One region of the Mesorhizobium sp. M0991 genome, then DNA from elsewhere that is predicted to be linked to it. Evidence: predicted binding sites of a transcription regulator. Region 1 holds the regulator's gene; the other holds the start of a gene.
What was found. Region 1 encodes HrcA, which represses chaperone genes, less so after heat shock. Its sites were predicted from a motif close to GTTAGCACTCNCNNNNNGNGAGTGCTAAC; they were not measured.
Positions count from the first base shown of each region.

Region 2: NKH70_RS14295 (co-chaperone GroES) is a predicted target of HrcA. The motif match lies at 2,925-2,953, and genes of this name have one in related genera.

Region 1 covers NZ_JAMYNE010000001.1:483,323-490,387, reverse strand. Annotated here, with positions in the region: gene rsmI (16S rRNA (cytidine(1402)-2'-O)-methyltransferase) at 1-175, opposite strand, end outside; gene NKH70_RS02430 (hypothetical protein) at 352-537, shown strand; gene NKH70_RS02425 (hypothetical protein) at 545-730, shown strand; gene NKH70_RS02420 (low molecular weight protein tyrosine phosphatase family protein) at 803-1,126, opposite strand; gene hemW (radical SAM family heme chaperone HemW) at 1,131-2,294, opposite strand; gene rdgB (RdgB/HAM1 family non-canonical purine NTP pyrophosphatase) at 2,291-2,953, opposite strand; gene NKH70_RS02405 (VOC family protein) at 2,953-3,363, opposite strand; gene rph (ribonuclease PH) at 3,397-4,113, opposite strand; gene hrcA (heat-inducible transcriptional repressor HrcA) at 4,246-5,358, shown strand; gene NKH70_RS02390 (hypothetical protein) at 5,392-5,589, shown strand; gene NKH70_RS02385 (PQQ-dependent sugar dehydrogenase) at 5,689-7,044, shown strand.
Region 2 covers NZ_JAMYNE010000008.1:68,524-75,588, reverse strand. Annotated here, with positions in the region: gene NKH70_RS14310 (LysR family transcriptional regulator) at 1-526, shown strand, start outside; gene NKH70_RS14305 (hypothetical protein) at 572-733, opposite strand; gene groL (chaperonin GroEL) at 816-2,435, opposite strand; gene NKH70_RS14295 (co-chaperone GroES) at 2,539-2,874, opposite strand; gene NKH70_RS14290 (hypothetical protein) at 3,119-3,391, shown strand; gene NKH70_RS14285 (DUF1488 family protein) at 3,388-3,654, shown strand; gene NKH70_RS14280 (hypothetical protein) at 3,651-3,875, opposite strand; gene NKH70_RS14275 (hypothetical protein) at 3,920-4,168, opposite strand; gene NKH70_RS14270 (DUF3168 domain-containing protein) at 4,403-4,813, shown strand; gene NKH70_RS14265 (hypothetical protein) at 5,188-5,487, shown strand; gene NKH70_RS14260 (response regulator transcription factor) at 5,552-6,217, shown strand; gene NKH70_RS14255 (ATP-binding protein) at 6,228-7,065, shown strand, end outside.

The DNA of each region.
Region 1 (7,065 bases):
GTGTGTCCTCGCAGGCGACGATATCGGCGGCGGCGAGCGTTTCCAGCGCGCGCAGCGTGATGTCGGCGAGATTGCCGATAGGCGTCGCCACCAGATAGAGCGCCGGCTCGAGCGGCCGGGCGGCAATCTCGGTCTGCCCGACCACATAACTGCGTTTGGCCGATTCGCCGGTCACCTGCACAACTCCGTTCGACCCTGTTTGGCACGGCTCACGCTTGGTTGCAAAAGCCTGGGTTGCAACGGCCCGGGTTCCAGAAGGGATGCCGACGTGAACCAGCCGCCATGCCTTCGCCATAGTAGGGAACGAAACCGTTGCCGGCGAATTTTACACCTGATCTCGGGAGGAGCAGGATGGACAGCCTGACGATACAGGACGTTTTCGAACCCTATTATGCCGGCCGCAAACGCTTCGCTGCGCCATGCGACAAAGGCCTGCCTGCCGAAGCCGCAGATGGCAGAGCCAAGAAGCCGCTTGCACGCCAGCGATCGGCAGAGAGTAAGCCCGCAAACGAAACCGACCGCACGATGGAGCACTGACCGGACGATGCCCAATCGCTTCGACATTTTCATCACCCGCCTCGAAACAAAAAGCGCCCGCGATGGCGCAGCATCACATCCCACAGCCGACCAGCACCGTGCCTCGCGCGACAAAAGCGAGATCAAGCCGGCGCGCTCCGGAGAGACCAGCGAAAAAGATCGCGCCAAACACCGCCACAAGCACGAGGCTTGACCACCGCAGACCTTCGCGATTGGTCGAGACAGCTCTCGAAAGCGCGGTTGCGCATGCTCCGCGATGTATCATTCAACCCAGATACTTCGAGACGCGCGCCTCCAGCAGGCCCACCAGAGCCGGGTCCATGAATTCATAGTCGTCGGGAATATCGAGGCAGATTACTCGAGCCTTTTTCAGGCTTGTCTTGAATTTCTGCTGCAGTTTGGCGCGGTGCGGTTTTTCCATCACGAAGATGATGTCGGCCCAGGCAACGAGTTCATGCGTCAACGGAGTGTCGGCATCGTGATTGGTGCCCGCTGATGCGACCTCGATGTCCCGCCGCTTGGAAAACAGCTGCTCCGCCGTCGGGCTGCGCAAGCGATTCTGGCTGCAGACGAAGAGAACGTTCTTCAACGTGCTATCTGGCCAGATCCGCCACGACCGCATCGAGCACGATCATGCCGGCCGGCGTGGCGCGCAGGCGGGCATTGCCGATCGGCGCCACCAGGCCTTCGTCCTGCAGCACCGACAGCCGTGCCGTCGACAGGCCGCGCCCTGAAAATGCCTCGTAGCGGGAAAGGTCGATGCCTTCCGCCAGCCTCAGCCCCATCAGCAGGAACTCGTCGGCCTCTTCCGACCGCGTGAGGATCTCGCCGCCGGTAACGCCATGGCCCTTGGCCTCGACCAGATTGGCCCAGGTCTCCGGCATTTTCTCGGCGATCGTCACCACGCGCCGCCCGCTCTCGACGAAGCGGCCATGCGCACCGGGACCGACGCCGACATATTCGCCATAGCGCCAATAGGTGAGATTGTGCCGGCTTTCGGCGCCGGGCCTGGCGTGGTTAGAAATTTCGTAGGCCGGCAGTCCGCGTGCGGCGGTGATCTCTTGCGTCAACGCGTAGAGATCGGCGGCAACCTCATTGTCTGGAATGATGAATTTCCTTGCCGCATGCAGTGCATGGAACGGCGTGCCTTCCTCGATGGTCAGCTGATAGAGAGACAGATGGTCTGCGGCGTGGCCGATCGCCTGCTCGAGTTCCGTCTGCCACGCTTCAGGCGTCTGGTCCGGCCGCGCGTAGATCAGGTCGAAGGACAACCGTGGGAAAATCTCGCGCGCCAGGCCGATCGCATGCAGGGCCTCATCGACATTGTGCAAACGGCCGAGAAAGCGCAGATCCTTGTCGTTCAGCGCCTGCACGCCAAGCGACACCCGGTTGACGCCCGCCGCGCGATAGCCGCGAAAGCGCTCGGCCTCGACGGAGGAAGGATTGGCCTCCAGCGTCACCTCGATGCCACCAGGCACCGTCCAGTTCTTCGCCACTGCATCCAGCACCGCCGCCACGGTCTGCGGCTTCATCAGCGACGGCGTGCCGCCGCCAAGAAAGATGCTTGTCACCTCGCGCGGTCCCGTGCGGCCGCGCATGGTCGCCAGCTCGGTCTCGAAGGCGCGGGCAAAACGCTCCTGGTCGACCGGCTGGTGGCGGACATGGCTGTTGAAGTCGCAATAGGGGCATTTGGCCGCGCAGAACGGCCAGTGGACGTAGACGCCGAAACCAGGGCTGCGGTCGAGCAGCATGGTCATGCGGCGGCCAATCGGGCTTGGGCGAATTTCTGAAAGGCGCGGGCACGGTGTGACAATGCGGTTGGCTGGCCGGGCTTCCAGCCATGCTTTTCCTCCGCGCTCATCTCGCCGAAGGTCTTTTCGAATCCGTTGGGCAAGAACACCGGATCGTAGCCGAAGCCGAGCTCGCCGCGCGGCGGCCATACCAGCATGCCCTCGACCTCGCCGCGAAAATATTCCGCCTGGCCGTCGGGAAAGGCCAGGCAGATCACCGCGACAAAGCGGCCCTTGCGCTGGGCAGGCGTGATCGCGCCAACTTCCTGCAAAGCCACTTCCGTGCGCTGCATGGCCATGCCGAAGTCGCGGGAGCCGTCCGGCGTCTCGGCCCAGTTGGCGGTGTAGACGCCGGGTGCGCCGTCAAGCGCATCGACACATAGGCCGGAATCGTCCGACAGCGCCGGCAATCCAGTGGCCTTGGCGGCGGCCAAGGCTTTTATGAGGGCGTTCTCCTCGAAAGTGCTGCCGGTCTCGTCCGGTTCCGGCAAGCCGTATTCCTTGGCGGACTTCGCTTCTATGCCGAACGGCGCCATCAGATCGGCGAATTCCCGCAATTTGCCGGCGTTATGGCTGGCGACGACGATCTTATGCCCGTCAAGCGAGTGAACAGTTGGCGAATGCATCAGATGCCCCAGATTCTTGGCTCGGCGAATTCGATCGAATTGCCCGAGGGGTCGCGAATATAGATCGAGCGGCCGCCCTGCGGCCATTCGAACTCGCTTTCGATGGCGATTTTCTTCGCCTCAAGATGGGCTTTCCAGCGCGGGATTTCATCCGCGCTTGCGGCGAAGCAAAGATGCCCCTCGCCGACGGCGCCATGCGGCGGCACTTTGAGCTTGGCATCGGACGCCGGCGGCACCTTGGTCGCCTCGGCATTGAAGATGAGCAGCACGCCGTCGCCGCAGCGGAAGAAGAGATGCCTGCCGTCGACTTTGCCGAGCGGATCGAGCCCGAGCACGCCCGAATAGAACCGTTCCGCGGCAGCAAGATCCGTCACGTAGAGTGCTGATTCCAGGATTGCGGAAGGGGTCACAGGATCGTCAACCTCATCGTCATAAACTGAAGATCAGTCCACGGCCATCTGCTGCAGGCTGACCAGGCGCTGAATGCCCTTCTTGGCCAATACCATCAGCGCCGCGAACTGCTCTTCCGAGAACGGCTCGCCCTCGGCCGTGCCCTGGATCTCGACGATACCGCCCTTGCCGGTCATGACGAAATTGGCGTCGGTGCCGGCCGAGGAATCCTCGATGTAGTCGAGATCGATGACCGGCTGGCCATCATGGATGCCGCAGGAGATCGCCGCAACGTGATCCTTCAGCACCTTGCCAAGGCTCGCCATCTGGCGGACTTCCATCCAGCGCAGGCAATCGTAAAGCGCCACCCAGCCGCCGGTGATCGAAGCGGTGCGCGTGCCGCCGTCGGCCTGGATCACGTCGCAGTCGACGGTGATCTGCTGCTCGCCGAGCGCCTGCAGATCGACCACGGCGCGCAGGGAGCGGCCGATCAGCCGCTGGATTTCCAGCGTGCGGCCGCCTTGTTTGCCGGCCGAAGCCTCGCGGCGCATGCGCTCGCCGGTCGAGCGCGGCAGCATGCCATATTCCGCCGTCACCCAGCCCTTGCCGGAATTGCGCATCCAGCCCGGCACCTTTTCCTCCAGGCTGGCCGTACACAGCACATGCGTGTCGCCAAACTTCACCAGGCACGAGCCTTCCGCATGCTTGGAGACGCCGCGCTCGAAGGAGATGGGGCGCATTTCGTCGAATTGGCGTTTGGAAGGGCGCATTCAGGCTTCTTTCTTTCTTCGGAATCTTGGCCGGGCTTGTAGCCGCACGGGGCGCTAGGCGCAAAGGAAAATGGACCGGTTGCGCCGCCGCCGCGGAAGTCTATATCTTCGGGCCGGAGGTTTTTGGCTCGAATGACCAAGGCAGTCGATCCCGGTTCGCAATCGCACGTGCTTCCGTCGCACGCGCTGCAATCGCCCGCGCTTCAATCGCTCGACATGCGTTCGCGCGACATCTTTCGGCGCATCGTCGATTCCTATTTGAAGGATGGCGAGCCGGTCGGTTCGCGCAGCCTGTCGCGCATCCTGCCGTCGTCGCTGTCGCCGGCCACCATCCGCAACGTGATGAGCGACCTTGAGCATCTCGGCCTGATCTATGCGCCGCACATTTCGGCTGGCCGGCTGCCGACCCAGGCAGGCCTGCGTTTCTTCGTCGATGCTTTCATGGAACTCGGTGACCTCTCCGACGAGGAGCGCCGCACCATCGAGGCGCAGGTGCGCGCCTCCGGCTCGGGCGCGACGCTGGAGCATATGCTGACCGAGGCCAGCCAGATGCTGTCCGGCATGTCGCGCGGCGCCGGCCTCGTGCTCGCCGCCAAGAACGAGGTGGCGCTGAAGCACATCGAATTCATCCAGCTCGAGCCGACCAAGGCGCTGGCCGTGCTCGTCTCGCAGAACGGCGACGTCGAAAATCGCGTCATCGATCTGCCCGCCGGCATCACCGTCTCGCAATTGCACGAAGCCTCCAACTTCCTCAACGCCCATATCCGCGGCCGCACCCTGGCCGAGGCGCGGGTCGAGATCGCACGCATCAAGGAAGAGACCAGGGCAGCCCTCGACACGCTGTCGCAGGATCTGGTCGAGAAGGGCCTGGCGGTCTGGGCAGGCGCCGAAAGCGGCGTGCCTGGGCGGCTTATCGTGCGCGGCCGCGCCAATCTCCTGGAAAACGTCACTGCCCAGGCCGACATAGAATTGCTGCGGCATCTGTTCGAGGATCTGGAGACGCAGGATGGGCTGATCCAGCTCCTCGACCTCGCCGAGGAAGGTCCGGGGGTGCGCATCTTCATCGGTTCGGAAAACAAGCTGTTTTCGCTGTCTGGCTCCTCGCTGGTGGTGGCACCCTATCGCGACAAGGACGCGCGCGTCGTCGGTGCGCTCGGCGTCATCGGGCCGACGCGGCTGAACTATGCCCGCATAGTACCGATGGTCGACTATACCGCGCAGCTGATTTCGCGCATGCTGCGCTAGGAGCCGCCGCGGCCTGCCGCAAGGAGAAAAAGAATGGCGCTGGAATCGTTCAAGGCCCAGATTAGCCTGCTGCTCGAGGAAATGGTCAATCAGCCTGAGGATCAGCACGAGGTGCAAGAGCAGTTGCGTGAGAAGCTGCAAGAGATGCGGGCCATGGGCCTGCCGCTGCCGGCCGATCTGGTCGCGCTGGAAAAGCGCCTTGATGACGATTTCTACGCCTCTGGCAACTGAAGGGGTTCGGCTTCAAATCCTCGTGTTCCGGACGACCGCTTGGAACGACCAATGCCTGATCCCGTTTGTCCTCTTCGAGGCGAATCCCGGAGGACGTTGATGACCCGATCTGGCGGCTTTGCGGCCATTGCCGCGGCTCTCCTTGTCGCGACACCGGCATCCGCCCGGCAGTCGGATCAGAAGGTGCTCAAAGGCGAAGCCGCTTTTGGCGATTGGCACGCCGACAGGCCTGGCGTCCGCCGCCTGATCGGGCCGCAAGACATGCCGCCAGCCGATCCCGCCCAATCCGCTTCGAACGGCGCCGGCGTGACGGAGCGGCCCGAAAGCGCCAAGCCAGAATTGCCGCCGGGCTTTTCGGCCGAAATAATCGCCTCCGGACTCTATAATCCGCGCGTCGTTCGCGTCGCTCCGAACGGCGACCTGTTCATCGCCAACGGCCATGCCGACCAAATACGTGTCTACCGTCTGGCCGAGGGCCGCGCCAAACCCATCGAGAAAGCGATTTTCGCCAAGGGCCTCAACTATCCATATGGCATCGCCTTCTATCCGCCAGGGGACAAGCCGCAATGGGTCTATGTCGCAAGCAGCGACAGCATCGTCCGCTTCCCCTATCGCGACGGTGACCTAAAGGCGTCCGCTAAACCAGAAACCATTGTCGCCAAAATCCCGTCGGGCGGTCACTCGACCCGTGACATCGCCTTCTCGCCTGACGGCAAGACGCTTTTTTTATCGGTTGGCTCGGACTCGAATGTCGCCGAGGACATGGACAAGCAACCCGATGGCGGCGTCGACGCGTGGGCGAAATCAAAGCCGCTCGGCGCAACGTGGGGCTCCGAGGAAGGCCGTGCAGATGTGCTCGCCTTTGACCCGGATGGGAAAAATCCCCGAACTGTCGCCACCGGCCTGCGCAACTGCACGGGCATGACGGTGCAGCCCGCCACCGGCGCATTGTGGTGCGTCGTCAACGAGCGGGACGAACTCGGCGACAACGTGCCGTTCGAATTTGCAACTGCGGTCAAGGACGGCGGATTCTATGGTTGGCCTTGGTACTACATCGGCAATAACGAGGATCCGCGCCATCAGGGCGAGCGGGCAGACCTGGCCGGCAAGGCCACTGTCCCCGATGTATTGATGCAGGCGCATTCGGCGCCGATGAACATAGCCTTCTACGACGGCAAGAACTTCCCGGCGGATTATCAGGGTGACGCCTTCGTCACCATGCATGGTTCGTGGAACCGTGGCGCCAGGACCGGCTACAAGGTGGTGAGGCTCAAATTCAGGGATGGCAAGCCGACCGGCGAGTATGAGGACTTCATGACCGGCTTCGTCATCTCGAACGACGCCGTCTGGGGCCGCCCGGTCGGTGTCGCGATGGCCAAGGACGGCTCGCTGATCGTCACAGAGGACGGTAACGGCACCATCTGGCGCGTTACCTACGAAGACGGCCGCTCCTGAACGGCGGTGTCGCCTGCTGCG
Region 2 (7,065 bases), on a different contig from region 1:
ACTGACGAGCGGCAGCAGGCCTGTGGACCTGCAGCACGGCGAGGCCGATCTCGCGGTCAGGATCGGCACCGTGGCCGACGACGATTTGATTGCGCAGAAGCTTTGCGTTGCGGGCTGGTCAATTTATGCGTCCCAGCGCTATCTCGATCGCCATCCAATGCCCATCGATCCTCGCAATCTGGCTGGACACGAGATCATTGGATTTCACGCAAGCCTCGCCGGCGTACCCGGCGCCAAGTGGATAGAGGCGCACGGCGCCGGCGCGACAATAGTCTTTCGTGTCGCCGAAATGACCGAAATGCTGGCAGCGGCTCTGAGTGGCGCCGGTCTGGCGGTAATGCCCTGCATGTTGGCCGAAGCCGAACCGCGGATGGTGCGCCTTGCCCCCGACATTCTCGGCAACCATCCGGTGTCGCTCGTCTATCGCCGCGAAATCGGGGCGGAGGCGCCGGTGCGCGCCGTCATCCGCTTCGTTGCTACGGTCATCAAGGACCATGCCGTGCTGATCAGCGGCGAGACGCGGTAGGGGTCTGGTTCCGCGCTTGCGCGAGGTGCCGAGGATTGGCAGTCGTCACATGGGACGCTTGTCCGCGATCTTTTTCGGGTCGCGGCCTATCGTGCCGGCGTCGGCTTTCCTGTGCTTGTCGGCAAGCCTGCGAATGCGATCGAAGCGGCTTTCCTCGGCCACTTTGGTCTTCGCCGCCGCATTTGGCTTCGGGACGAATGCGATCATGGATCGATCTCCTTGCCGATGGTGCGCGCCGGGGAAGATACCCCGGCGGCTGTCTTTCAGGCTTGTTTCCGGCAGCGGCTGGTCAATAGCCCATGGCGCCGGTCGAAGCAGCGGCTTCCTTGGCCGAAACGTCGGTGATCATGGCTTCAGCAGTGATCAGGAGCGCGGCAATGGAGCCCGCGTCCTGCAGCGCCGTCCGCACCACCTTAGCGGGGTCGACGATGCCGGCCTTGATCATGTCGACATAGACCTCGTTCTGGGCATCGAAGCCCTGATTGTGGTCCTTGCTGCCGGCGAGCTTGCCGACGACGATCGAACCTTCGACGCCGGAATTCTCGGCAATCTGCCGGATCGGCGCTTCGAGCGCCCTCGACACGATCGAAATGCCCGCCGTCACATCGGCATTGGCTCCGGTCAGCCCGTTCAGCACAGCCTTGGCGCGCAGCAACGCGACGCCGCCGCCGGGAACGATGCCTTCTTCCACGGCGGCGCGCGTGGCATTCAGCGCATCGTCGATGCGGTCCTTCTTTTCCTTGACCTCGGATTCGGTGGCGCCGCCGACGCGAATGACGGCAACGCCGCCCGCCAGCTTGGCGAGACGTTCCTGCAGCTTCTCCTTGTCATAGTCGGAAGTGGTTTCCTCGATTTGCCCCTTGATCTGCTGGACGCGCGCCTGAATGGTGGTCTTCTCGCCGGCGCCGTCGATGATCGTGGTGGTGTCCTTCTCGATCAGCACGCGCTTGGCGCGGCCGAGCATGTCTATGGTGATGTTCTCCAGCTTGATGCCGAGATCCTCGGAAATCATCTGTCCGGCGGTGAGCACGGCGATGTCTTCCAGCATCGCCTTGCGGCGGTCACCGAAGCCAGGAGCCTTGACGGCCGCGACCTTGAGGCCGCCGCGCAGCTTGTTGACGACCAGCGTCGCCAGCGCTTCGCCCTCGACGTCCTCGGAGATGATCAACAGCGGCCTTCCGCTTTGCACCACGGCTTCGAGGATGGGCAGCAGCGCCTGCAGATTGCCGAGCTTCTTTTCGTGGATGAGCACGTAGGGGTCTTCCAGCTCGGCGCGCATTTTTTCGGCATTGGTGACGAAATAGGGCGAGAGATAGCCTCGGTCGAACTGCATGCCTTCGACGACGTCGAGTTCGGTTTCGGCGGTCTTGGCTTCCTCAACGGTGATGACGCCGTCATTGCCGACCTTGTCCATCGCCTTGGCGATCATGGCACCGACGCTGGTGTCGCCATTGGCGGCAATGGTGCCGACCTGCGCGATCTCGCCTGAGGACTTGACCTTCTTGGCGCGGGCCTGGATTTCCTTGACGACGGCGCTGACGGCAAGGTCGATGCCGCGCTTGAGGTCCATCGGGTTCATGCCGGCGGCGACGAATTTGGCGCCCTCGCGCAGGATGGAAGCGGCAAGCACTGTGGCGGTGGTGGTGCCGTCGCCGGCGAGGTCGTTGGTCTTCGAGGCCACTTCGCGCACCATCTGTGCGCCCATGTTCTCGAACTTGTCGGAAAGTTCGATTTCCTTGGCCACCGTCACCCCGTCCTTGGTGATGCGCGGCGCGCCATAGGCCTTGTCGATGATGACGTTGCGGCCTTTGGGGCCGAGTGTCACCTTGACGGCGTTGTTGAGGATTTCGACACCGCGCAGCATGCGGTCACGCGCGTCGGTGGAGAATTTGATTTCCTTGGCAGACATGATTTTTTTCCAGTTCGGTTGGTCGTGGCAAGACGCTTGCAGCGCGCCTGAATCAAAGCTTGGAGCATCCTTTGCGCGCCCGGCAGGGCGCGCGGCATTCCAATCAGGCGGCCTTCTTGGCAGCCACGGTCTTGTCGATGCCCATCTCGCTCTTGTCGATGATGCCCATGATGTCGGCCTCCTTCATGATCAGAAGGTCCTCGCCGTCTATCTTGACCTCGGTGCCGGACCATTTGCCGAACAGGATGAGGTCGCCGGCCTTGACGTCGAGCGCCATCAGCACGCCGCTTTCGTCCCGCGCGCCCGGCCCGACGGCGATCACTTCGCCTTCCTGCGGTTTCTCCTTGGCATTGTCGGGGATGATGATGCCGCCCTTGGATTTGGTGTCGCTTTCGGCGCGCCGAATGACGACGCGATCGTGGAGTGGCCGGAATTTCATGGGGACTCTTTCTGGGGCCGGCTTAGGCGGCCGCCCCTCTCTATAGGCGCTCTGGCACTCGATTGATAGGAGTGCCAAAAAATATTCATACGGCATGTCAAATATTGAATGTATTATTTTGCTAGGCCATCCCCCGGTGTTCGGGGCCTTGCCGAATATTAATGAAATTGAATTTCTGTCCTTGAACACCTATTTTACGGTGAAGCTCACATTCACGACTTTCGCTGCAAGGGAGATTTTACCGATGGCCGAAGGCAATCAGAACATCATGGAAAAAGCTCAGGCTCGCTTCATGGAAAATCAAAAGAAAACAGCGGAGCGGAACAAAGCAACTGCCGAATATCTCTCGGAGGCGAAGGCCAGGATGATCAAGACGGCGAAGCTGAGGGAATTGCGACTGGCCAAGGAAGAGGCGGATCGCGCGGCGGCAGCTCTGAATCCGGTCGCCCCAAAGAAGAAGCGGGCGGCGCGGACAGTCAAGCAGGCCGTATCCGCATCGACGGAGGCCAAATCATGAGCCTGACATTTCCCAATCCCAGCCGCAGCTACGACGAGGCAAGCAAACGCATCCGCTTCGTCGGCCATGACGGCATGTTCCAGATTTCGTTCTCTGTCGCAACCGATGCCATCTCCAAAGTGCAGCCGGGAACGGCGGCCTCGGAAGCTACCTATCTGGCGGCCTTCGACACGGCTTCCAGCTCAATCCACGATGTCGCCAGGAATGCCTATGCCCGCACCCGCAGGAGCATATATGTGCTGACTGCGGCCGATTTTCGCTAGATCCGTAGCGATCCGTTCACAAGACGCTTTCTTGGGGCTTCCGGTCCGCCTTCGCCCGCCGCGATGTCACGACTGTTCAGCCGATCGACCATCGCGCCCGCATCGCGCGTGTTCATGCCGACCATGGGTTGCTGCTTGAGCTCGACCCGCTGGCCGGTGAAGACGTCGAAGACGGTCCAGCTGTGAGGACGTTCCATACGCAGCGCGTAGCGGTTTGCCATCTTGGCGTCCTTTAGTTTCCGCCCGATCGATGAATGTCGCTCGGTCAGGCTTGGGCGACGAAGAATACTGCCGCCAGGACAAGCACCGTCCACAAAACGACGGACAGCTTCAGGGCCAGGCTACCGTGCGCCGAGAGCAGCTCCCGAGTGCGGTTGACCAAATTCTTGATGGTCATCGACATGGTCGGCGCCGCGATCGCGACCGGCCGCGCCCTGGCTCCAAGCTTTCCGAAAACAGGCAGCAGCGATGGCTCGCGCACGAAAACGACCTCGAATGTTTGGAAACCAGACATCTTCATAGCATCGTTCTTCGAACTCCCTGCATGCCAAATGAATTCGCCAGTTGGCATTGCCCTCAAGGGCGTTCGTGACGCGAAACGTCGCGGGTTGCAGGAGCAGGGCTTATTTCCGAGATCATGAAGGTTCATAATCCGCATGAGACGCGCTGATTCGCGCTTTGCCGGGATGCCGTCATGCAACGCAGCTACGCAGCCGGGAGGTCGACGCGACGGGCGAGGGGCAAGACAATGACCGCGCCGGCCGTCGAATTGCAGAGGGCCATATTCGAGGCAGTGAACGGCGATCCCGACCTGTCGGCGGCACTGGGCGATGCAAGATTGTTCGACCATGCGCCGGAAAATGTTGCGTTCCCCCACATGACCTTCGGTCGCACCAGCGTCTACGACTGGGCGACGGGGATGGAGAACGACGCCGAACAGTTGCTGACGTTGCATGTCTGGTCGAAATCCGAGGCCAGCAACGAAACCAACGACATCATGGACCTGGTCAGCACCCGCCTACGAGATGCGGCGCTCTCGCTTGGCGAGCATCGCCGCGTCCATCTCAAGCTCGAATTCGCCGAAGCCCGCTACGACGAGGACCTTTCGGCCCATCACGGGCTGCTGCGCTTCCGCGCCGAGATCAAGGACGAGGGCTGACCACCGGGCACTTTCCGCAAAATCGGGCAATTTTGTTCTTGCTTTGTGCCGGCAGCTATGCTACTAATTTGGATATGGTGCTGATTGGCCCCAGCGACCCGCCCCGAGGCGGGTTTTTTGTTTTCAGGTTCGGTTCGCCTGAACTGCCATCGGTTGCCTTGGGCCGGATGCTTCGTCCTCCCAAATGATCCTGCCCGCCAGATGATGCCGGTTGTCGGCGAAGGATTGGAGGGCTAGGTTAAACATTGGCGATTTCGCGGGCCGGGCGGCGAAATGGCAATCCGGTAATCTCGCGCTTCAGGGGTGTGGCGGGCATGCATTCAAGCGTTCACCGTTCATATCACGTTCAGCACCGGCGCGTTAGAACGCTGGCCATGAAAACCCTTCGCTCCCACTTCCGGACCGCGGCACTGGCGCTCTCAGTCGCCGGTCTGCTTGCGTCGCAAGCGATGGCGATCCCCGCTGTCGCGCCCGAGCAGCCCCAGCCGGTCGTCCTCGCCGCGTCCGACTGCTACGCGATCGGCCAGCAGGTGGCAGAGCAGAATGGCGGCACCTTGGCCAAGGCCTCGCAGTCGACACGCGGCGGCCAGCCGGTCTGCGTCATCGTCGTGCTCGTTCCGGGCAAGGACGGGCAGCGTCCCCGTCGCTCGGAGATCGTCGTTCCGCTGAACTGAACCGTGCCGTTTCCCAGTCTGCCGGAATCGGCCTATATCTGAACAGCTTCAACAGGCCTTCCGCATGCGCGTACTCGTCGTCGAAGATGACAAGGATCTCAACCGGCAGATCGGCGACGCGCTGGTCGATGCCGGCTATGTCGTCGACCGCGCTTTCGACGGCGAGGAAGGGCACTTTCTCGGCGACACCGAGCCCTACGATGCCGTAGTGCTCGACATCGGCCTGCCGCAGATGGACGGCATCAGCGTGGTCGAGCGCTGGCGGCGCGGCGGCCGCAAGATGCCGGTACTGATCCTGACGGCACGCGACCGCTGGAGCGACAAGGTTGCCGGCATCGACGCCGGCGCCGACGACTACGTCACCAAACCTTTCCACATCGAGGAAATCCTGGCCAGAGTACGGGCCTTGATCCGGCGTGCCGCCGGGCATGCCTCGTCCGAGCTGACCTGCGGGCCGCTGCGTCTCGACACCAAGGCCTCCAAGGCCGACGTCGACGGCGTGCCGCTGAAGCTGACCTCGCACGAATTCCGCTTGCTTGCCTACCTCATGCACCATATGGGCGAGGTGGTGTCCCGGACCGAACTGGTCGAGCATCTCTACGACCAGGATTTCGACCGCGATTCCAACACGATCGAGGTCTTTGTCGGACGGCTTCGCAAGAAGATGGGCATCGACATGATCGAAACCGTTCGCGGCATGGGCTACCGCATGCGTAAGCCGGAGGCGTAACGCGGAACCGCTGCCTACAAAACCCGCCGTCTCGAACACGCCGTCGCTGCGGTCATGGCCGCGTTCGGTGGCGTTTCGCGTCATCGCCTTTTCCACGGTCTGGGCGATCCTCACTCTGGTCGTCATCTTCACCTTGATCACCACGCTCTATCGCCAGGCCAGCGAGCGCGGTTTCGACAGCCTGCTTTCGGCGCATCTGTTCAACCTGATCGGCTCGGTCGGCGTTTCCGAAAGCGGCCAGTTGACGGGCGCCCCCGACCTTGGCGATTTGCGGTTCTCGGAGCCGAATTCCGGCTGGTACTGGTCGGTCGAGCCTGCCTCGGAAGGCGTGCACGGCGATCTCCATTCGTCGTCGATGACCAAGGTGATCCCGTCGCCAAGCGTTGCCGAGGTGCCCTTCAATGCCAGCTTCCAGCGTAGCTATTCAGCGGACGGCATCGAAGGCGAACAACTCGAGGTGTTCGAGAGCGAGTTCGTCCTCGATGCGAAAAACCGCGCCGCGCGCTTCCGCGTCATGGGCAACCAGACCGAGCTCGAGCAGGAAATCGCCACCTTCCAGCGGCGCCTTTTGACCTATCTGTCGCTGTTCGGCGTCGGCATGATCGCCATCAATGCGATTGCCATCCTGCTCGGCCTGCAGCCATTGCGCCGGGTCAGGAATGCGCTTGCCATGGTGCGCGAAGGAACCGCGCAACGCCTCGACGGCCGTTTCCCGGCCGAGATCGAACCGCTCGCCAACGAGACCAATGCGCTGATCGAGAACAACAGGCGTATCGTCGAGCGGTCGCGCACGCAGGTCGGCAACCTGGCGCACTCGCTGAAGACGCCGCTTGCCGTGCTGCTCAACG